DNA from 2 places in the Streptomyces sp. NPDC058664 genome. Region 1 is predicted to be linked to the other one. Evidence: riboswitches for the same ligand, from Rfam matches in the RefSeq annotation. Region 1 holds a riboswitch; the other holds the start of a gene.

Region 1 (11,312 bases):
GCGCACCAGCGGCCCGTTCTCGTCGCGGATCAGGCTCTGGAGCCGGTGGCAGCGGGAGACGCCGTCCCGCACCTTCACGTAGACGACCGGCGACAGCGGCCGGAAGGTCCCGGTGCCCTTGAGGCGCATCCGGAAGTGCTGGTGATCGGCCGCGATGCCGGCGAGGTGCGCCTCGATCTCCGGCAGCCGCTCCTCCGCCACCTCGGTCGGCGGGACGAGCGTGACGTGCGTGGGGATGCCGTACGCGGCAGGATCCCCGAAGCCGGCGCGCCGCTCCTGGAGCAGGCTGCCGTAAGGCTCCGGGACCGCGATCGAAACGCCGAGCGTTACGGTCCCCACGTCGTTCTCCTCCGTCGTCCGTCGACTTGTGTGCGATGGCTCAGCCGCCAGTGTGCGGCCTCCACCACCCTTGTGGCCAGGGTCCTCCGTCCCATGCGCGGCGGGGCGGGACCTCGATGCCCGGCGGGCGCGGACCTCGGCGCCCGGCGGGGCGGGACCCTCGGTGCGCGGCGGGCGGCACCTCAGTGCTTGGCGGGCAGGAAGCCGATCCGCTCGTACGTCTGCGCCAGCGTCTCCGCGGCGACCGCGCGGGCCTTCTCCGCTCCCTTGGCCAGGACAGAGTCCAGCGTCTCCGGGTCGTCCAGGTATTCCTGGGTGCGGGCCCGGAACGGCGTGACGAAGTCCACCATGACCTCGGCGAGATCCGTCTTCAGCGCGCCGTACATCTTGCCCTCGTAGCTCTTCTCCAGGTCCGCGACGGACGTGGAGGTGAGCGTGGACATGATCGTGAGCAGGTTGGAGACGCCCGCCTTGTTCTCCGGGTCGAAGCGGATCACCGTGTCGGTGTCGGTGACCGCGCTCTTGACCTTCTTCGCGGTGACCTTCGGGTCGTCCAGGAGGTTGACGAGGCCCTTCGGCGTGGACGCCGACTTGCTCATCTTGATCGTCGGGTCCTGGAGGTCGTAGATCTTCCCGGTCTCCTTGACGATGTGCGGCTTGGGGACGGTGAAGGTGTCGCCGAACCGGCCGTTGAAGCGCTCCGCGAGGTCGCGGGTCAGCTCGATGTGCTGGCGCTGGTCCTCGCCGACCGGGACCTCGTTGGCCTGGTAGAGCAGGATGTCCGCGACCTGGAGGATCGGGTACGTGAAGAGGCCCACGGTGGCGCGGTCGGCGCCCTGCTTCGCGGACTTGTCCTTGAACTGGGTCATGCGGGAGGCCTCGCCGAAGCCGGTGAGGCAGTTCATGACCCAGCCGAGCTGCGCGTGCTCGGGGACGTGGCTCTGGACGAAGAGGGTGCAGCGGTCCGGGTCGAGGCCGGAGGCCAGCAGCTGGGCGGCGGCGAGGCGGGTGTTCGCCCGCAGCTCGGCGGGGTCCTGCGGGACCGTGATGGCGTGCAGGTCGACGACCATGTAGAAGGCGTCGTGGGTCTCCTGCAGTGCGACGTACTGACGGATCGCACCGAGGTAGTTGCCGAGGTGGAACGAGCCTGCCGTGGGCTGGATTCCGGAGAGCGCGCGAGGACGATCAGAGGCCATGCACATCATTCTCTCAGGTGTGGGAACCGATCCCGGACTGCCGGTGTATCAAGAGTGTGAGGACACGGGAGGGGGGCCTGGTCGACGACGAGGCCGTGGTGATCGCACGGGTGCGCGCCGGAGAGCCGGAGGCGTACGCGGAGCTGGTCCGCGCGCACACGGCGGTCGCCCTGAGGGCGGCGGTGGCGTGCGGTGCGGGCGCGGAGGCCGAGGACGTGGTGCAGCAGGCCTTCTTCAAGGCGTACCGCTCGCTCGGCCGGTTCCAGGAGGGCGCGGCGTTCCGGCCTTGGCTGCTGCGGATCGTCGTCAATGAGACCAGGAACACAGTGCGCTCGGCGGGCCGGCAGCGCGCCGTCGCCGACCGCGAGGCGGACCTCCTCGGCGGGGAGCCGCGGATACCGGAGTCGGCGGATCCCGCGGTCGCGGCCGAGGAGCGGGAGCGGAGCCGGCGGCTCCTCGACGCCCTGGACGGTCTCACCGAGGACCACCGGCAGGTGGTGATCCACCGCTACCTGCTCGAACTGGACGAGCCGGAGACGGCCCGGGCCCTCGGCTGGCCGAAGGGGACGGTGAAGTCCCGGCTGAGCCGGGCGCTGAAGAAGCTGGGACTCGCGCTGGAGGAAGGCCGGGAGGGAGGTGAGGGGCATGGATGACGAGCGTCTGCCGGACGAACTGAGGGAGCTGGGACGGCGGCTGCGGGTGCCGGACGTGGACGGGGAGACCATGGCCGAGCGGGTGCTCGCGCGGCTCCTCGCCGAGCAGGTCCCGACGCCGGTGGCCGTGCCGGCGTTCGTGCCGGCCGGGAGCCGGTGGGCGCGCGGACGGCGGTGGGCGCGCGAGCGGTGGCGGGCGCTGCTGGCCGGCCTGACCGGGGTGCTGATCGTCCTGGTGCTCACCCCGCCGGTGCGGGCGGCGGTGGCGGACTGGTTCGGCTTCGGAGGGGTCACCGTGCGGTACGACCCGGACGGGCGCGGTGCCCCGGCCGGGGGCGCGGTGCCGGGGTGCCCGGAGCCGGTGTCCCTGGCGGAGGCCGGGCGCCGGGCGGGCTTCGAGCCACTGATACCCGGGGCGCTCGGCGCGCCGGACGCGGTCGCGGTGACGGGGTCGGCCGAGCGGGGCCGGGCGGTGATCAGCCTGTGCTGGCGGGACGGGGAGCGGACGGTGCGGCTCGACGAGTTCCCGGCCCGGCTGGACATCGGCTTCGCCAAGCAGGTCAGGACGCAGCCGGAATGGGTCGACCTGCCGGACGGCGCACAGGGCTACTGGTTCGCGGCCCCGCACCTGCTGACGTTCCCGATGACGGACGGGACGGGCACGGCGTGGACCCACGAGGTCCGGACGGCGGGCCCCACGCTCCTCTGGACGAGGAGCGGGGGTGCGCTCACCTTCCGCATGGAAGGCATACCGGACCGCGAGGAGGCCCGCCGAACGGCGGAGTCGACGGGCGGATAGCCGGGACCGGGCGGTCCGGGTGGCCGGGACCGGGCAGGCCGACCGACCGGGGCCGGACGGGCCGGGTCGGTCGGGGCCGGACAGGCCGGGCAGGCCCGTCCTGTCGGGTCTCCCCGGCCCCGGACGGGGCGCTCCCCGGTACGGGCGGCCGGACCCGGTCTGAGGGGTTTCCCGGCCGGGTGGCCGGACCCGGTCTGAGGGGTCTCCCGGCCGGGTGGTCGGTCAGGTCGGGAGGCCCGGGGCCGGGTGCGCGGCCATCAGGTCGGCGACCTCGGCTCGGACGGTGCGGAGGGCGTCCTCGTCGCCCTTGCCGGCCGCCGTGACGCCGCGGTCGATCCAGTCGGCGACCTGGCCCATGTGCGCGGTCGTGAGGCCGCGGGAGGTGAGGGAGGGGGTGCCGATGCGGATGCCGGAGGGGTCGAAGGGCTTCCGGGGGTCGTAGGGGACGGTGTTGTAGTTGACGACGATGCCCGCCCGGTCGAGGGCCTTCGCGGCGATCTTGCCCGGGACCTGATTCGGGGTCAGGTCCAGCAGGATCAGGTGGTTGTCGGTGCCGCCGGAGACCAGGTCGAAGCCGCGGGCGAGGAGCGCCTCCGCGAGGGCCTTGGCGTTGGCGACGACGGCGTGGGCGTAGTCACGGAAGGAGGGCTGGGAGGCCTCGCGGAGGGCGACGGCGATGCCGGCGGTGGTCTGGTTGTGCGGGCCGCCCTGGAGGCCCGGGAAGACGGCCTTGTCGAGCGCTTTGGCGTGCTCCTCGCGGCACATGAGCATGGCGCCGCGCGGGCCGCGCAGGGTCTTGTGGGTGGTCGTGGAGATCACGTCCACGTGCGGGACCGGGGACGGGTGGGCGCCGCCCGCGACGAGGCCGGCGATGTGGGCCACGTCGGCGACGAGCACGGCGCCGGCCTCGCGGGCGATCTCGCCGAAGGCGGCGAAGTCGATGGTGCGGGGCAGCGCTGTGCCGCCGCAGAAGATCACCTTCGGGCGCTCGGCGAGGGCCAGTTCGCGGACCTGGTCGAAATCGATGAGGCCGGTGTCCTGGCGAACGCCGTACTGGACGCCGCGGAACCACCTGCCGGTGGCGGAGACGCCCCAGCCGTGGGTGAGGTGGCCGCCCATGGGCAGCGCCATGCCCATGACGGTGTCGCCGGGTTCGGCGAAGGCGAGGTGGACGGCGAGGTTGGCCGGGGAGCCGGAGTAGGGCTGGACGTTGGCGTGGTCGACGCCGAAGACGGCCTTGGCGCGCTCGACGGCGAGGGTCTCGATCTGGTCGATGTTCTGCTGGCCCTCGTAGTAACGGCGCCCGGGGTAGCCCTCGCTGTACTTGTTCTGGAGGACGGTGCCGGAGGCTTCGAGGACGGCGGCGGAGACGTAGTTCTCGCTGGGAATGAGGCGCAGGGTCTCGGCCTGGAGTCGTTCCTCGGCTCCGACGAGGGCGGCGAGCTCGGGATCGGCGGCGGCGAGTGCGGGGTGCTGCGGGGCGTATTGCGGGGCGCTCATGGCGGGGTCCTCCGGGCGTCGGTGGGTCCCGGGGCACTGCGTGGGAGGCGCGGCGCCACGCGGGACTTTGGTCCCGTGACGCCCAGGCGGGCGGCGTCCCGTGTGGTTGCCGCGCACGGCTCCCCCGGGGTCGCTTCCCCGTACGCCAGTCGCCGTGCGTGTTCTCAGCGTAGCGGGCGCGCCGCGCGCGAGGTTTCCCGGTCCGGCATCCGAGCGACGATAGAAACAGGGGCCACACCCCTTCGGCGGGTCCATCCCGCGAGCCGCAGGACGAACGGAGATCCCGTGTCGAGCACCCAAGACGCGATCGCTTCGGCGGAGGCGCACAGCGCTCACAACTACCACCCCCTGCCCGTCGTCGTCGCTTCGGCGGACGGCGCCTGGATGACCGATGTCGAGGGGCGCCGCTATCTCGACATGCTCGCCGGATACTCGGCGCTCAACTTCGGGCACGGCAACCGGCGTCTGATCGACGCGGCGAAGGCCCAGCTGGAGCGGGTGACGCTGACCTCGCGCGCCTTCCACCACGACCGGTTCGCCGAGTTCTGCACGCAGCTCGCGGAGCTGTGCGGCAAGGAAGCGGTGCTGCCGATGAACACCGGCGCGGAGGCGGTCGAGACGGCCGTGAAGACCGCCCGGAAGTGGGGGTACGAGGTGAAGGGCGTGCCGGACGGGCACGCGAAGATCGTGGTCGCGGCGAACAACTTCCACGGCCGGACCACGACGATCGTCAGCTTCTCCACGGACCACGAGGCACGGGACCACTACGGGCCGTACACGCCGGGGTTCGAGATCGTGCCGTACGGGGACCTGACGGCGATGGAGGCGGCGGTCACCGAGAACACGGTGGCGGTGCTGATCGAACCGATCCAGGGCGAGGCGGGTGTCCTGGTCCCGCCGGCCGGCTATCTGGCGGGGGTGCGGGAGCTGACGCGCCGGCGGAACGTGCTGTTCGTGGCGGACGAGATCCAGTCGGGTCTGGGCCGGACGGGAAGGACGTTCGCGTGCGAGCACGAGGGTGTGGTGCCGGACGTGTACGTCCTGGGGAAGGCGCTGGGCGGCGGGGTGGTGCCGGTGTCGGCGGTGGTCGCCGACCGTTCGGTGCTCGGGGTGTTCCGGCCGGGTGAGCACGGTTCGACGTTCGGCGGGAACCCGCTGGCCTGCGCGGTGGCCCTCGAGGTGATCGCGATGCTGCGGACGGGCGAGTTCCAGGAGCGGGCGGCGGAGCTGGGCGAGCACCTCCACGCGGAGCTGGGCCTCCTCGTGGGCGGCGGTGCGGTGGAGGCGGTGCGCGGGCGCGGCCTGTGGGCCGGGGTGGACGTCACGCCGTCCCGGGGCACCGGCCGGGAGATCTCGGAGAAGCTGATGGAGCGGGGTGTCCTGGTGAAGGACACCCACGGTTCGACGATCCGGATCGCGCCGCCCCTGGTGATCTCGAAGGAGGACCTGGACTGGGGCCTGGAGCAGCTGAGGGGCGTGCTGTCGGACTGAGGCCGGGCCGGGCCCCGAGGGCGGGGCGGTCAGAGGATCACGTGCGGGAGGAAGCGGGCGTACTCGTCGGTGACGAGGCCGGCCGACTCCCGGATGCCGAGTCCCGCCGCCTCGTCCTCGACGACCCACGCGCCGAGCACGACCCGGTTGCCGTCGAAGTCGGGCAGCGGGGCCAGCTCCTGGTAGCAGCAGGGTTCCCCGTCCCGTACGAACGGCTCCGTGCCGGCCTCGTGCAGGGTGACGCCCGCGCCCTCGCGGCCGAGCAGCGGCTTGGCCACCCAGCCGGCGGTCGTGGCGAGTTCGCGCGGCCCGTCGAGGTAGGCGGGCAGCAGGTTGGGGTGGCCGGGGTACAGCTCCCAGAGGATCGCGAGGAGCGCCTTGTTGGAGAGCAGCATCTTCCAGGCGGGCTCGATCCAGCAGGTCGTGCCGGTGCCGCCGCCGTTGTCGAGGGTGTCCAGGACGTGCCGGCCGAAGCGGTCGGTGGTCAGCCACTCCCACGGGTAGAGCTTGAAGCAGCTGCGGATGAAGCGGAGCCGGTCGTCCACGAAGCGGCGGGAGAGCCGGTCCCAGCCGATCCGTTCGACGGAGAGCGCCTCGGTGGCGAGTCCGGCCTGCTGGGCGGTCTCGCGCAGGTACGCGACCGTCATCAGGTCCTCGCCGAGCTCGTCGCCGTCGGAGTGGACGAAGTGGACGGGTCCCGGCGGCAGCAGGGGTGCCTGGCGCTTCCAGGCGGCGACGAGGCGTTCGTGGAGGGAGTTCCACTGGTCGGCGCCGGGGAACCGCTCCTCCATCCAGAACCACTGCGGGCTGGCGGCCTCCACGAGCGAGGTGGGGGTGTCGGCGTTGTACTCCAGCATCTTCGCCGGGCCCGTACCGTCGTAGTGCAGGTCGAACCGACCGTAGAGGGAGGGGAGTTCCGCGCGGCGGCGCCAGGACTCGGCGACCCGGGCGACGAGCTTCGGGTCGGTGATGCCGAGCTCGGCGAACCGGTCCCGCTCGACGATGTGCGCGGCCGCCGCCAGGCACATCGCGTGCAGCTCCTCGACGACCTCCTCCAGGGCCTCGACCTCGGGCAGGGTGAAGGAGTAGTAGGCGCTCTCGTCCCAGTACGGGCGCAGCGTTCCGTCCGGGTACCGGGTCAGCGGGTAGACGACCCCCTGCTCCTCCACCGTCTCCTGCCAGCCGGGCCGGGGTTCGATCGTGTGCCGTTCCATGTGCCGGGCCCTCTCAGCCGCCGCCGGAACCGGAGCAGCCGAAGCCGCCGGTGTCGACGGCCGTCTTGTCGAAGCTGCCGCCGCTCACGCGGTTGTCGCGGACGGAACCGCCGTAGTAGTACGAGCCCCGGTGGGTCGTGCCGTCGTCGTCATCGCTGCCGCCGCTCTCGCACCGGTAGCTCGGCAGTTCCTCCCGGGTCAGCGGGTCCACGCACCGCTTGTCCGGCTCGGAACCGCACGCGGTGATCGTCGCCGCGAGCACACCCATCCCGCCGAGCACCACCGTGCTCGACCTCAGCCTCCGCATGTGCGTCGCCCTCCCCTTCGCGGTCGCGACCTCCACGGTCACGGCCTTCACGGTCACGCTTGTCGCGTTCACGTCTGTCGCGACCGCACAGTGTAGGCCGGTGGTTTCCGGCCGCACGTCCTAGAGTCGTTTCGTGCTTCTCGGGATGATTTGTGCGCTCGCCTCGTCCGTCTGTTTCGGCACGGCCTCGGTTCTCCAGGCGATGGCGGCCCGCGCCGCGACCCCGGGGACCGGTGGCGGCGTCGACGTCGCGCTGATGTGGCGGGCGCTGCGGCAGTGGCGGTACGTCGTCGGCCTCGGCCTGGACGGTCTGGGCTTCGTCCTGGAGATCGTCGCCCTGCGGACGCTGCCCATCTACGCGGTGGGAGCCGCCCTCGCCGCGAGCCTCGCGGTCACCGCGGTCGTCGCCTCCCGGGTGCTGGCGGTGCGGCTGCGCCGGGTGGAGTGGGCGGCCGTGGCCGCGGTCTGCGCCGGGCTGGCCCTGCTCGCCCTCGCTTCCGGCAAGGAGGGGCACCGGGACGGCTCGGAGGCGCTCCGGTGGGCGCTGCTCGCGACCGCGTTCGGCGTGCTGCTGCTCGGCGTGGTGGGCGGCCGGCTGCCGGACCGGCCGCGCTCGCTGGTCCTCGGCCTGGGCTCGGGCTTCGGCTTCGGGGTGGTGGAGGTGGGGGTGCGGCTGATCGACGGCGTCGACTTCGCCGATCCGGTCCTGTACGCGGTGCTCGTGGGCGGCGGGGCGGCGTTCCTCCTCCTGACCTCGGCGCTCCAGCGGGGTTCGGTGACCACGGCGACGGCGGGCATGGTGCTCGGCGAGACGATCGGGCCGGCGGTGGTCGGGGTGGTCTGGCTCGGGGACCGTACGCGGGAGGGGCTCGGGTGGTCGGCGGTCGCCGGCTTCGCCGTGGCCGTGGCGGGTTCCCTGGTCCTGGCCCGCTTCGGCGAGGCACCGGCGGTGGACCCCGCCGGGGACCCGGGCGACGCGGCGGTCACGGAGCCGGGCCCGGGGCGCGGCGGGCCCTGACGTTCCCGACGGGCCCTGGCGTCCCGACGGGCCCTGGCGTCCCGACGGACGCCGGCATTCCCCCGGCGTGCCCCGAGGGGTGGTCTCCTAGGGAAGGATCCGGCAGAGGCTCTGGAGGGCGCCCTGCCAGGCGCTGTCCGGCGGTGTGGCGTAGCCGACGACGAGGCCGTCCAGGGTCGCGGGGACCGTCGGGCGGCGGAACTGGTCGACGCCCTGCACGGCGAGGCCGTTCCAGGCGGCGGCCCGCAGAACGGCCTGTTCGGCGCCGGGCGGCAGGGCCAGGACGGCGTGGAGACCCGCCGCGATCCCGCTCACCCGGGTCTCGGGCGAGTGCGCGGCCACCGCCGCCACCAACTGGTCGCGGCGGCGCCGGTAACGCAGCCGCATCGCCCGTACGTGCCGGTCGTACGCCCCCGAGCCCAGGAACTCGGCGAACGCCAGCTGGTCCGGCGTGCCGGACGACCAGTCCACGGCCCCCTTCGCCGCCGCCACCTCGCCGGCCAGGCTCTCCGGCAGCACCATCCACGCCAGCCGGAGGCCGGGGGCGAGCGACTTGCTCGCCGTGCCGAAGTAGACGACCCGCTCGGGGTCGAGGCCCTGGAGCGCGCCCACCGGCTGCCGGTCGTAGCGGAACTCCCCGTCGTAGTCGTCCTCCAGGACGAGGCCGCCGGAGGCCCGCGCCCAGTCGACGACCGCCGCCCTCCGGTCGGGCGGCAGGGCGCCGCCCAGCGGGAACTGGTGGGCGGCCGTCATGAGGACGGCCCCCACCCGGTCCTGTCCGGACAGCTCCTCGACGCGGGTGCCGCGTTCGTCGAAGGGCAGGACCGGGGTACCGAGTCCCGCTCCGGTGAGCAGACCGGCGTGGAGGCCGAGCCCGTACGACTCGACCGCCACGTCCCGTACGCCCCGGCTCCGCAGCACCTGGCCGATCAGCATCAGTCCGTGCACGAAGCCCGCGCAGACGACGATCCGTTCGGGCCTGGCGTGCACGCCCCGCGTGCGGGCGAGGTACTCGGCGAGGGCGGTGCGCAGTTCGATCCGGCCGCGCGGATCCCCGTACCCGAAGGCCTCGTTGGGGGCGGCGGTGAGTGCCCGCCGGTACGCCTTGAGCCACTCGGCGCGCGGGAAGGACGCGAGGTCGGGGGTGCCGGCCTTGAGGTCGTGCGCGGGCGCGGCGGACCGGGGCAGGGAGAGCACGGGGGCGGAAGGGGAGGGGGCGGGGGGCTGCCGTACCGCCGTACGGGGTTCGGCGCGGCGGGCGACCCGGGTGCCGGAGCCCTGCCGGGCCGTCAGCCAGCCCTCGGCGACGAGTTCGGCGTAGGCGTCGGCGACGGTGTTGCGGGCCATGCCGAGGTCGGCGGCGAGCGTCCGGGAGGAGGGCAGCCGGGTGCCCGCCGCCAGGCGCCCACTGCGCACGGCCTCCCGCAGGGCGTCCATGAGGCCGGCCCGCAGGCGCGGGCCACGGAGTTCCAGATGGAGGTCGGTGCCGGAAGTGGCCCACTCGTCTGCCATGGAAATGGACCATACTCCTGCGCCACCCGGCTCGTACGGTGACGTCATGACCACGAACACCACCCTCACCGAGACCGCCGACCGCACCGCGTACGCCCACGAGCACGCCCCGCGCCTCCCGCTCGCCGAGCGCGTCCCCGAGTTCTACCGGGCGATGCTCCGCCTGGAGACGGCCGCCGCGAAGGACATCGACCCGACGCTCTACCACCTGATCAAGATCCGGGCGTCCCAGGTCAACCACTGCGCGTTCTGCATCGACATGCACACCAAGGACGCGCTCGCGGAGGGCGAGACCGTGGAGCGGATCGTGCAGCTCTCCGCCTGGCGGGAGTCCCGGCACTTCTACACCGAGCGGGAGCTCGCGGCCCTCGCGCTGACCGAGTCCGTCACCGTCCTCACCGACGGCTTCGTCCCCGACGAGGTGTACGCCCAGGCCGCCGCCCACTTCGACGAGATCGAGCTCGCCCGGGTCATCGGCGCGATCGTCGTCATCAACGCCTGGAACCGGATCGCCGTCACCACCCGGATGGTGCCCGGCCACTACACCCCCCGCTCCGCGTGAGCGGGGGCGGAGACGGGGGCGTGAAGGCCGGGGTCCTGCGCGCCCTCCACCGGGACCGGGCCGCCGGCGATCCGCTGGTGCTGCCCGGACCGTGGGACGCGGTGAGCGCCCGCTCCTTCGAGGCGGCCGGGTTCCCGGCGCTCGCCACACCGAGCGCCGGGGTGGCCGCGTCCCTCGGGTACGAGGACGGGGCGACGCCGGCGGCGGAGATGTTCGCCGCCGTGGCCCGGATCGTCCGCGCGGTCTCCGTACCGGTCACGGCGGACCTGGAGGGCGGCTACGGGCTGCCGGCCGAGGAACTGGTGGAGCGGGTAAGGGAGTCGGGGGCCGTCGGGGTGAACCTGGAGGACACCGGCGAGGACCGCGAGCTCAAGGACGCGGAGGCGCACGCCGAATGGCTGGCGGAGGTACGGGCCGCCGCCGGTCCCGGGCTCTTCGTCAACGCGCGCGTGGACGTGTACATCCGCCGGGCGGCCGACCCGGTGGAGGCGGCGATCGCCCGCGCCCGGCGCTACGCGGAGGCGGGTGCGGACTGCGTCTACCCGATCGGGGCCCCGCCCGCCGACCTGCCGGTACTGCGCGCGGCCCTCGGCGACCTCCCCCTCAACGCCCTGGCGGGACCGGGCGACCCGCCCTTCGCGGAACTCGGCCGGCTGGGCGCGACCCGGATCACCTTCGGCGACGGGCTGCTCCTGCGGGCGCGGGACGACCTGGCGGCGAC
Region 2 (11,312 bases), on a different contig from region 1:
GGCCACACCGAGGAGATGCGTCCCCGGCCGGACCACGGCGAGGATTCGTACCGCGGACACGGCGTGCTGCTCGACCGGGTGGCGGTGGTCACCGGAGGCGACTCCGGCATCGGCAGGGCCGTCTGCCTGGCCTACGCGCGCGAGGGCGCGGACGTCGTCTTCACCCATCTGCCCGAGGAGGCGGACGAGGCCGCGGAGACCACGCGTCTGATCCGTGGGGCAGGACGCGAGGCCTCGCCCGTCACCTGCGACATCCGGGACGAGAACCAGTGCGCGGCGCTGATCGACCGCGCCGTGACCGAGCACGGACGCATCGACATTCTCGTCAACAACGCCGCCTACCAGATGGCGCAGCCGGACGGGATCGAGGCCATCACCACGGAACAGTTCGACCGGGTGATGAAGACCAACCTCTACGGCATGTTCTGGCTCACCCGGAAGGCACTGCCCCACATCCCGCGCGGCGGCTCCGTCATCAACACCACCTCGGTGCAGGGCTACCAGCCCAGCCCCCATCTGCTCGACTACGCGATGACGAAGTCGGCGATCATCTCGTTCACCCACGGCCTGGCGCAGATGCTCGCCGAGCGCGGCATCCGCGTCAACGCGGTCGCGCCCGGCCCGGTGTGGACTCCGCTGATCCCCGCGACGATGCCGGACGCCAAGGAGTTCGGCGGCCAGTCGCCCCTGGGGCGGCCGGCGCAGCCGGCCGAGATGGCTCCCGCGTACGTCTTCCTCGCCTCGCCCCAGGCCGGTTACATCACCGGAGAGATCGTCAACGCGACCGGCGGTACGCCCCTGCCGTGAGCCCCGGTGGTACGGGGCCGCTGTCCGAGGATCCGGTCGAGCGGGTGCCGTGGCGTGGCGCGCCGAGGGGGTGGGGGCGGGGTACGACGACGTGGTCGCCGTCGGGCCGGCTCAGGTGAGGGCGAGCAGGCTGACGGCGACGGCCGCGGTGCCCAGGCCGACGAGCTGACCGCGGTGGACGCGCTCGGCGAGCACGCCACGGGCGAGCAGGACGGTGCCGGCCGGGTAGAGGGCGGTGATCACGGCGACGACGGCGAGGTCACCGCCACGGACGGCGAGCAGGAACAGCAGGTTCGCCACCGAGTCCAGGACGCCCGCGGCGGCCGACATCGCGTACGCGGGCTTCTCGGCGCCCAGCCTGCGGTACATCACTCCGGCCGCGACCAGGGTGACGGCCGAGGAGACGGCCCGGCCGACGATCAGCGGGGCGACGCCGCTGTCGGACGGAGCCTGGTGCAGGAAGACCAGCTGCAGGGCGATCGCGCCGCCCGCGCCGAAGGCGAGCAGCAGCGCCGTACGGGACGGGCGGGCCGATCCGGCGCCGTGGCCGGCGCTCACCAGGACGACCGCGGCCAGGGCGAGCGGCAGCCCGACCAGTCCGGCCGCGCCCAGGCGCTCGCCCTGGAGCAGGCCGACGCCGACCGGCAGCATGGCCGAGACGAGGGCGGTGACGGGCGAGAGCACGTTCATCGGGCCGATGGCCAGGGTCCGGTAGAGCAGGGCGAACGCGGCTGCGGAAGCGACGCCGGACGCGGCGCCCCAGCCGAGCGCGCCGGGGCTGAACGAGGCGCCGAGGAAGGGCCAGAGGAGCAGCTCGACCGCGAGCGAAGCCGGAGCCGCGATCATCACGGTGCGCAGTACGTGGGCCTTGCGGGCGCCGAGGCCGCCGAGGAAGTCGGCGCACCCGTAGGCGAGGGAGCTGCCCAGGGCAAGCAGCAGAGTGATCACGGTACGTACATCCCTTACTATATCAATGGAACGACTGAACCGTACATCGGACCGACCGCCTGTTGTCAATCAAACGACCGGACGGTGCAATGAAATGGTCCTCTTGTGAGAAGGTGAACGGATGCCCGAGACAGAGGCGGCTCTGCGGACGCTCGCGCACAACGTCAGGACGGCCCGCAACCGCGCCGGCCTGTCCCTGGACGAACTCGGCCGACGCGCCAAGGTCAGCAAGGGCGCCCTCGTCGGCCTCGAGAAGGCCCAGGGCAACCCGAACTTCGCCACCCTGGTCCGGCTGGCCGACACCCTCGGCGTCTCCGTCTCCGCCCTGATGGAAGGCCCGTCCGAAGGGCGCGTCCGCGTCGTGACCGCCGATGCCGTGACGCCCCTGTGGACCGGAGCGGAAGGCGGTGAGGCACGGCTCATGCTCACGACCTCGGGTCCGGCCCCGGTCGAGGTCTGGCGCTGGAAGCTCGAACCGGACGAGGAGTATTCCAGCCATCCCCACCAGGCCGGAGTCGTCGAAACCGTCTCCGTCACCGCCGGCCGGATGACCCTGGTCGTCGACGGCGTCGAGCACGCCCTCGAAGCGGGCCAGACCGCCACCTTCGAAGGCGACGCCCCGCACGCCTACCGCGGCGCCGGCACCGGGACCTGCCACCTGATCATGACCGTCCACCTGCCGCCCGGTCCCGCCTCCACGGCCTGACCCGCGGGCGCGGTCCGCGTGTGCGGTCCGCGTGTGCGCGGGCCGCCCGGCGAGCGACCTGACGGTCCGCCGTGCCCCCCTCTCCGCGAGCGGCCAGCGACCCCTCACGTACAGTGGGGCCGGGCCGTGACTGGCGCTCGAGGTGGATCACCACCGGGGAGCGGCCCGGCGGGAGCGCGCTTTACGGGCGCGACCGTGCCGATGCCGTGCGCCTGGGCGAACCATCCGTCAGAGACGAAGCCCGGGAGCCATCATGTCCACCAGCACCGCCACCCTCATGGACGGCACGGCCCTCGCCCGCCGCACGGTCGAGGAGACCGCCGCCCGCGCCGCCGAGATCACCCGCCGCACCGGCGTCACCCCGTGTCTCGCGACCGTCCTGGTCGGCGCCGACCCCGCCTCCGTGACGTACGTGAAGATGAAGCAGAACCGCTGCGCGAAGGCCGGGATCCGCTCCAAGCACATCGAACTGCCCGCCGCCACGACGACCGGGGAACTCGTCGCCGCGATCACCGCCCTCTCCGAGGACCCCGAGGTCCACGGCATCCTCCTCCAGCACCCGGTCGGCCCGCACATCGACGAGCGCGCCGCCTTCGAGGCCATCGCGCCCGAGAAGGACGTCGACGGCGTCACCATGGCCTCCTTCGCCGCCATGGGCTTCGGTCTGCCCGGCTTCGTCTCCTGCACGCCCGGCGGCATCATGCGCCTCCTCGACGCGTACGGCGTCGACCTCCGCGGCAAGCGCGCCGTCGTGGTCGGCCGCAGTGCGATCCTCGGCAAGCCGGCCGGACTCCTCCTCCTCGGCCGCGACGCCACCGTCACCTACTGCCACTCCCGCACCGAGGACCTCTCCTCCGTCGTCCGCGAGGCCGACGTCCTCGTGGCGGCCGTCGGCAAGCCGAACTTCATCAAGGGCGCGGACATCAAGCCCGGTGCCGTCGTCGTCGACGCCGGCTACAACCCGGGCAACGTCGGCGACGTCGACTTCGCTTCGGCCGCCGAGCGCGCCTCCCTCATCACCCCGGTGCCCGGTGGTGTCGGTCCCATGACCATCGCCGTGCTCCTGGCCCAGACGGTCGAGGCCGCCGAGCGCCGACTCGGTCTGTAGGGCAGCTCATGACGGGGCGTCGGCAGCGGTGGCGGGCGGGAGTACGGCCGGCGATTGTCACGGTTCTGTACGGGCCGCGCCCGAGCCCCGAAAAGGGGTGGCCGTGGATCCGCCGACGGGCGAATCTGGACCCCGTGCCACACCCGTCGACCGCCACCCCGCCGCCGGACCGTCGGCCGGGCGCGCCCGGCCTGTCCGGTCCGCCCGAACTGCCGGACACGTCAGACCTGCCGGGCGTATCGGATCCGCCCTGTGCGTCGGATCTGCCGGACGCATCGGACCTGCCGGGAGCGCACGGTGCGTCCGGTCCGACCGGCACGTCCGGCGCCCTGCGCGAGCTCGGCCCGACCGCCGCGTCCGACGTGTCTGACGCGTCCGCCACACCCGACGCGTCCGCCACGGGCCCTGCTCCGTCCCGCCACGCCGCACCCGTGCCGTCCGGCTCCGAGTCCGGGGGACCGGCCCGCCTCGTCCGGCTCGGTGCGCCCCGGCCCGGACCGGCCGTGCGACGTGCGCACCGCTTCGGCGTGCCGCTCGTCCCGCTGCTCGTGGCCGCCCTGGTGGCGGGCGCCTTCCTGGCCGTCGGAAGCATGACCGAGCAGGAGCTCTCCGCCGACGGCCGACCGGGCGGCGACCGGGCCGGCGCGCCGTCACCCGTCGTCGGAGGAGACGGTGGGACCGCCGCCCCGCCGACCGGCGGGAGGTCGGCCGACACGCACGGGGACGGCAGCACGGCAGCCGGTGCCCGCACGGGCGACACGCCGACAGCCGACGTGGCGAAGGACGGCATACCGACCCGTACCGGGGCCGCGGACCCGCCCGCCCGCCCCGACGGCAGCGCGTCGGGCGGGGCACCGACCCCCTCGCGTACCGGGAGCACCGCCCCCGCGCCTCGGCCGACGACCAGCGCCACCGCGACGGGCGACGGTACGCCCGCCCGGCCCGTCTCCTTCGAGGCGCTGCGCGTCGGTGACTGCTTCGACATCGATCGCGACGCGCCGGGCACAGCCCTCCGGCGCTCCTGCGACACGCCGCACAACGCCGAACTCGTCGCCCGCCTCAGACTGACCGGCGTCCACGCCACCGACGCGGCGGTCCGGGAAGCGGCCACACTGCTGTGCCGCGAACCGCTGCGCCGCAAGGCCGCGCGGCAACCGCTCGGCACGCGCTGGACCACCTTCGTCCAGTACCCGTACCGGACCAGCTACCTCCTCGGCTCGGACACCGTCGCCTGCAGCCTGGTCGCCCCCGCCGCCACCGGCGGCACGCTCAGCGGCCGGCTTCTGTAGCCCCGGTGGCCGGGAGGTGTCTGACGGTCCCCCGCGGCGTCGCGGCGTCCGGCACGCACGCTCGCCGCGTTGCCGAAAAGCCCTAGTAGCTCCGCTACGAGGGCTCTCCGGCGCCTTGCGATCGCACGCGCCGGACGCCGCTCCTCATTCCACGGGGGATCGCCAGACACCTCCCAGGGCCGTGGCGAGGGCCGTCGCGGGATCACGGTCGGCCGGACCCGCGGGGGCCCAACGGGCGCCGGACTTGAGGTACGGCCACCAGCGCCCGTCCTCGCCGAGCCGCAGCTGCGCCTCCGCGCCCACCGCCGTCCACCGCGCGCCGCCGGCCCGTCGCAGCACCGGACGCTCGTCGTCCTCCCAGGCCTCGACGAGCCGGGCCCCTGCCCGGGCGAGCGCCTCGGCGTCCGGTGTCCACTCCTCCTCCAGTACGGCGAGGGCCGCGGCGCCCCCGAACCGCCACGCGCGTGTGGCCAGGTCGAACTCCGCCCGCGTCCGGCCCGAGGCGGTGGCGAGGCGCGCCGCGATCCAGGGCGCGGGGGAGCCGTCCGCCGCGAGCCGCACGGTGTCCTGAGCGACCGTCAGACGCCGGGGTCGTGGTGGGGCGGGGGACGTTCCCGTCGTGTCCTGCCCGAGGGCCTCGACGAACATCCGGTGCGCTCGGTCCGCCGCGTCCGAGGCGAGGAACTCCAGTGCCGCCGGGTCGATCCCCGGCCCCGGCTCCGTCTCCGTGTCCAGGGACGGCGACCTGCCCGGCGTCTCCAGGGCGGCCGGAGGGGCGGGAAGCGGCGGCAGCAGGAACTCCGCCGCATACGCCTCCTCGGCCGACACGCCGGGCATCCCACCGACACCCCCGGAGGCCGCCGTGCCGGGCGTGTCGTCCGTTCCCGGGCCGCCGCGCGCCGCACGCGAAGCGCTGCGCGACTGCAACTGGTCGATGAGCGTGCGCTCGCCACGCCCCCGCATGAGCAGCAGGACGAAGGGATCCTCGTCCATCAGACGTGCCACCTGGTAGCAGAGCGCCGCCGTGTGAGGACAGTGGTCCCACGCCTCACAGCCGCACTCCGGATCGAGGTCACCGATACCCGGGAGCAGATCGAGTCCGGCCGCCGCCGCGTCCTCCACCAGGTGCGGCGGCATCTCGCGGTCGAGCAGCGCGGCGATGTGGCCCGCGCTGTCCACGGCGAGGTCGAGGAACCGCTCCCACTCCTCCTCCGAGAACTCGCGCACCAGGACGTCGCCGCGGTACGGCGTGCCGTCGCGGTCCTTGACCACCGCTGTGATGCGGCCGGGCCGTACGGACACGGCGCCGACCGCCCCCGCGCGCGCGTGCCGGCGCCCCGCCTTGAGCTGCTGCCCGTCGAGCGCGGTGTCCTCCAGGGCCTTGAGCCAGGCACGGCCCCACCAGGTCCGGGTGAAGGTGGTGCCCGGCGCGGGCGGCAGCGCCGCGAACGTCCGCTCGTCGCCCTCGTGTCCGTAGCCGCTCATCGTCCGTCCCCTCGCAGCCGTACCAGCTCCGCCAGCTCGGCATCGGTCAGTTCGGTCAGTTCCGCGGGGGCGTCCCCGCCCGTCCCGAGGACGGTGTCCGCCAGCTCCCGCTTCCGGTCGAGCATCGTCGCGATCCGGTCCTCGACCGTCCCCTCGGCGATCAACCGGTGCACCTGCACCGGCCGGTCCTGCCCGATCCGGTACGCGCGGTCGGTGGCCTGGGCCTCCACGGCCGGGTTCCACCAGCGGTCGTAGTGCACGACGTGTTCCGCGCGGGTGAGGTTGAGGCCCGTACCGGCCGCCTTCAGGGAGAGGAGGAAGACCGGTACGTCCCCGTTCTGGAAACGGGCGACCATCGCCTCGCGCTCGGCGACCGGGGTCCCCCCGTGCAGGAACTGCGTCCGCACGCCCCGCGCCGCGAGGTGCGTCTCCAGGAGCCTGGCCATCCCCACGTACTGGGTGAAGACCAGGGTGCACGCGCCCTCGGCGAGGATCGTGTCGAGGAGTTCGTCGAGCAGCTCCAGCTTGCCCGAGCGTCCCTCGATCCGCGGCCGGTCCTCCTTGAGGTACTGGGCGGGGTGGTTGCAGATCTGCTTGAGACCGGTCAGCAGCTTCACGACCAGGCCGCGGCGCGCCATGCCGTCGGCCTCGGCGATCGCCGCCAGGGTCTCCCGTACCACCGCCTCGTAGAGACCGGCCTGTTCCGGCGTCAGGGAGACGGCCCGGTCGGTCTCCGTCTTCGGAGGCAGCTCGGGTGCGATGCCGGGGTCGGACTTGCGGCGGCGCAGCAGGAACGGACGGACGAGCGCGGCCAGTCGCGCGGCGGCGGCCGGGTCCCGGCCGCCCTCCACGGCGGCGGCGAACCGGGTCCGGAACGCGCCCAGGCTGCCGAGGAGTCCCGGCGTGGTCCAGTCGAGGATCGCCCACAGCTCGGAGAGGTTGTTCTCCACGGGCGTGCCGGACAGCGCCACGCGCGCGCGTGCGCCGATGGTCCGCAGCTGCCTGGCCGTCGCCGAGTACGGGTTCTTGACGTGCTGCGCCTCGTCCGCGACGACGAGTCCCCAGCTCCGCGCGGCGAGTCGCGCCGCGTCGAGCCGCATCGTGCCGTACGTGGTGAGGACGAAACCGCCGTCGGTCAGGTCCTCCAGGTCACGGGTCGCGCCGTGGAAGCGGCGCACCGGCGTGCCGGGCGCGAACTTCTCGATCTCCCGCTGCCAGTTGCCCATGAGGGAGGTCGGGCAGACCACGAGCGTCGGTCCCGCGGACGCCGGGTCGGACTGCCGGTGCAGATGCAGGGCGATCACCGTGATCGTCTTGCCGAGCCCCATGTCGTCCGCGAGGCAGCCGCCGAGACCCAGGGAGGTCATCCGGTGCAGCCAGTCGAGCCCGCGCAGCTGGTAGTCGCGCAGGGTCGCGGCGAGCGCCGGGGGCTGGGACACCTCGGGGCGGACGCCCTCCGGTTCGGCGAGCCGCTCCCGCAGCCGCTCCAGCCAGCCGGTCGCCGCCACCTCGACGCGCTGTCCTTCGACCTCCGTGGTGCCGGTGAGGACGGCCGAGAGGGCGTCCACCGGCGTGACCTTCCGGTCCTGCCGGGAACGGGCCCGGTGTACCTCGGCCGGGTCGACGAGCACCCAGCGGTCCCGCAGGCGGACGAGGGGCCGTCCGGCTTCGGCGAGCCGGTCGAGCTCGGCCCTGGTGAGTTCCTGATCGCCGACGGCGAAGCGCCAGTGGAAGCCGAGCAGGGCGTCGGCGGAGAGGAAGGAGGGCAGCGCGGAGGAGGAACGGGCGTCCTCGGGGTCCCCGCCGACGCCCGCGTCCTCGGGGTCCCCGCCGACGCCCGCGTCCCCGGGTTCCCCGCCGACGCCCGCGTCCCCGGGTTCCCCGGCGGGCCGGGCCCCGTCCGGGGGCCGCGGCCCTCCGTCCGTGTCCGTGTCCACCGGGCCGATCACCGCGCCGACGCTCAGCCGGTCGGCCAGTTCGCGCGGCCAGTGGACCTGGACGCCCGCCGCGGCGAGGGCCCGCCCCGCCCCGCCGAGCAGTTCCGCGACCTCCTCGTCGGCGAGTTCGACGGTGTCGGGTACAGCCGCCGTCAGAAGCGGGGCCAGCGGGGGCCAGACGCGGGCGGCGCGCCGGAGGGCGAGGAGGGCGTCCATCCGGACCCGGGGGCCGAAGGCGGTCCCGGCCCGGCCGGACCCCGCCCACACCTCCGCCGCGTCCGCGACCAGCGCCGGGTCGGCGACCGCGTGCAGTTGCGGCACCGCGCGGAACGCCGGTGCCTCCTCCGACCGGGCGTCGAAGCCGGGGAGTTCGAGCCGGAGCGACAGCCGGATGCCGGCGTCGTGCACCGCCGCCACGTCCGCCGCCCACGTCCGCTGTTCCGGAATCCGCTGCGGCTCTTCGGCCGCGAAGGCGGGCCCGCCGGCGGCGAGCGGAGCCGCCGGGGTACGGGGCAGGGTGTCCGCGACGGCGTCGGCGAAGGCGCGGAGCAGCGCCTCGGGTTCCGGAAGCAGCGGCGGCTCGTCCGACGAGAGCGGTACGGCGTGGGCCGTGGGCGGCATCGACGCGGCGAGCGTCCGTAGTTCCGCCAGGTCGTCGGGGCCGAGCGGGCCGGCTCGCCACGCGTCGACGTCGCCGGAGGTGAGGCCGGGAAGCAGCAGACCGCGTGCGACGAGGCCGAGGGAGAGGAGCGAGGCCGCGCCCCAGAAGGCGGCCGCGGGAGACGCGGTGTCGGAGAACCGGGCACGGGCGAGCAGCGGCAGGGCGTCCCGTACGGAGAGGGCGAGGGCCGGGACGGTCACGGGGCGGAGGCCCGCGCCGTCCACGACCGTGATCTCGGCGCCGGTCGGGGCCGGTCCCGAGGCGGCGTCCGGGGCGAGGCCCGGGGCGCCGACGGTGTCCGAGGCGTTCCGTGGCTCCGGCAGCGGATCGCCGTCCGGTGACCAGAACGCGATCCGGCCCGCGCGCGGCGGATCGGCGGGGAGGAAGACCGCGGAGTGGCGGGTGAGTGCGAGGGAGGGTTCCTGAGCGGTTTCGCGGGCGGAATCATCGGGTCCGTGCGACAGCGACAACGCATTCCTCAAATTTGACTACCTGGCGACTGAGCGGCCGAGGATACCTCGCGGGACCGCCTCGACGCGCATGCCGATGACGTGATTCGCACCACAGTCGTGAAGGGGTGGGGACCGCCCTACCCCCGGCCCCCGGCGCGCCCCCCGCCGTGGACGGGTGGTGACGCCATGGCCCGGGACGATCACGGATCCGTACGTTCTCCGTAGGAGCTCACCGACCGCACCGTCACCGGATCCCGACCGACAGAAACCGGAGCCCGTCATGTCCCAGGCAACCGTCCTGCCCCCGGCCGCCGCCCCAGCCGCGGCGCCCGCCCGTGCCAGGGGCGGCAGCGAGTTCACCCCGCTCCTGCGGACGGTGCGGGAACAGGGCCTTCTCGAGCACCGCCCCGGCTGGTACGCCCGGGGGATCGCCGTCAACCTCCTCGGCATCGCCGCCGTGGTGACCGGCGTTGCCCTGATCGGCCCCTCCTGGTGGGCGCTGCCGCTCGCCGTACCCCTCGCGCTGCTCTCCGCCCGGGTCGCCTTCGTCGGCCACGACGCCGGTCACGCCCAGATCACCGCGCACCGCAAGATCAGCCGGATCGTCCAGCTCGTCCACGCCAACCTCCTCCTCGGCATGAGCCGGGAGTGGTGGAACGACAAGCACAACCGCCACCACGCCCACCCCAACCACCTCGACAAGGATCCGGACGTCGCGGCCGACATCCTCGTCTTCGCCGAGCACCAGACGGCCGGCCGCAAGGGCCTGCGCGGCTTCCTCACCCGCCACCAGGCCTGGCTGTTCTTCCCGCTGACGACCCTGGAGGGCATCGCGCTCAAGGTGTACGGCGTCCAGGCGCTGCTGTCGAGGAACGGCCCCTGCCGCACCCGGCGCGAGCGCTTCGTCGAAGGCGCGCTGCTCCTCGCCCACTTCGCCGGCTACACGGCCCTGCTCCTCGCCTTCCTCACCCCCGTACAGGCACTGGCCTTCGCCCTCGTCCACCAGATGCTGTTCGGCGTGCACCTGGGCATGGCCTTCGCCCCGAACCACAAGGGCATGGAGCGGCCGGACGAGCGCGAGGACGGCGACAGCTGGGGCCATCTGCGGCGCCAGGTGCTCACCTCGCGCAACATCAGGGGCGGTGCCCTGACCGACTGGTTCCTCGGCGGGCTCAACTACCAGGTCGAGCACCACCTCTTCCCGAGCATGCCGCGTCCCCACCTGCGCCTCGCCCAGCCCGCCGTCCGCGCCCACTGCGCCGCCCTGGGCGTGCCGTACACGGAGACCGGCTTCGTGGACTCGTACCGGCAGGCCCTCGGCCATCTCCACGAAGTGGGCGCGCCGCTGCGCTCCGAGTGGGCCGAGTAGGGTCGGGGACGATCACTCATGGTGTGATCATCGGTCCGGCGGTCGGGAACGCGTCCGCCGGAGAGCGGAGAAGGGGAGCTCCTCGACATGAGCGACGGCAGTCACGCCACGGTCACGACGGTCAGCAGCAACGGCACCTACTCGTTCACCAAGCCCAACCGGCAGGGCATCACCCTCCTCGCCGGGCTCGGCGTGGAGGGCGACGTCCACGCGGGCGTGACGGTCAAGCACCGCTCCCGCGTCGCCCAGGACCCGACCCGGCCCAACCTGCGTCAGGTCCACCTCATCCAGGCCGAGCTCTTCGACGAGGTGGCCGGCGCCGGTTTCGACGTCGCCCCCGGCGACCTCGGCGAGAACGTCACGACCCGGGGGATCGACCTCCTCGGCCTGCCCACCGGCACCCGCCTCCACCTCGGCGCCGAAGCCGTCGTCGAGGTCACCGGACTGCGCAACCCCTGCGCCCAGATCGACAACTTCCGGCACGGACTGCTCAAGCAGGTCCTCGGCCGTGACGAGAACGGCGAGATCGTGCGCAAGGCCGGGATCATGG

What was found. Region 1 has a riboswitch for ZMP and ZTP ahead of glyA (serine hydroxymethyltransferase). Riboswitches for the same ligand answer to the same signal wherever they lie in the genome.
Region 2: linked by a shared signal. The riboswitch ahead of ACFWUY_RS11200 (bifunctional 5,10-methylenetetrahydrofolate dehydrogenase/5,10-methenyltetrahydrofolate cyclohydrolase) and the one ahead of glyA (serine hydroxymethyltransferase) in region 1 are both predicted to bind ZMP and ZTP.

What each region holds. Positions count from the first base shown of each region.
Region 1 covers NZ_JBHXRW010000011.1:10,052-21,363, reverse strand. The annotation lists gene ACFWUY_RS11510 (2'-5' RNA ligase family protein) at 1-339, opposite strand, end outside; gene trpS (tryptophan--tRNA ligase) at 522-1,535, opposite strand; gene ACFWUY_RS11500 (RNA polymerase sigma factor) at 1,592-2,188, shown strand; gene ACFWUY_RS11495 (hypothetical protein) at 2,181-2,987, shown strand; gene glyA (serine hydroxymethyltransferase) at 3,210-4,487, opposite strand; ZMP/ZTP riboswitch at 4,561-4,650, opposite strand; gene rocD (ornithine--oxo-acid transaminase) at 4,773-5,978, shown strand; gene ACFWUY_RS11480 (glutathionylspermidine synthase family protein) at 6,008-7,192, opposite strand; gene ACFWUY_RS11475 (hypothetical protein) at 7,206-7,499, opposite strand; gene ACFWUY_RS11470 (hypothetical protein) at 7,645-8,517, shown strand; gene ACFWUY_RS11465 (PLP-dependent aminotransferase family protein) at 8,605-10,029, opposite strand; gene ACFWUY_RS11460 (carboxymuconolactone decarboxylase family protein) at 10,076-10,591, shown strand; gene ACFWUY_RS11455 (isocitrate lyase/phosphoenolpyruvate mutase family protein) at 10,612-11,312, shown strand, end outside.
Region 2 covers NZ_JBHXRW010000010.1:126,161-137,472, reverse strand. The annotation lists gene ACFWUY_RS11215 (SDR family oxidoreductase) at 1-807, shown strand, start outside; gene ACFWUY_RS11210 (EamA family transporter) at 919-1,755, opposite strand; gene ACFWUY_RS11205 (helix-turn-helix domain-containing protein) at 1,877-2,461, shown strand; ZMP/ZTP riboswitch at 2,578-2,686, shown strand; gene ACFWUY_RS11200 (bifunctional 5,10-methylenetetrahydrofolate dehydrogenase/5,10-methenyltetrahydrofolate cyclohydrolase) at 2,715-3,569, shown strand; gene ACFWUY_RS11195 (hypothetical protein) at 4,073-4,858, shown strand; gene ACFWUY_RS11190 (SWF or SNF family helicase) at 5,003-6,343, opposite strand; gene ACFWUY_RS11185 (SNF2-related protein) at 6,340-9,405, opposite strand; gene ACFWUY_RS11180 (fatty acid desaturase family protein) at 9,674-10,762, shown strand; gene ACFWUY_RS11175 (MOSC domain-containing protein) at 10,850-11,312, shown strand, end outside.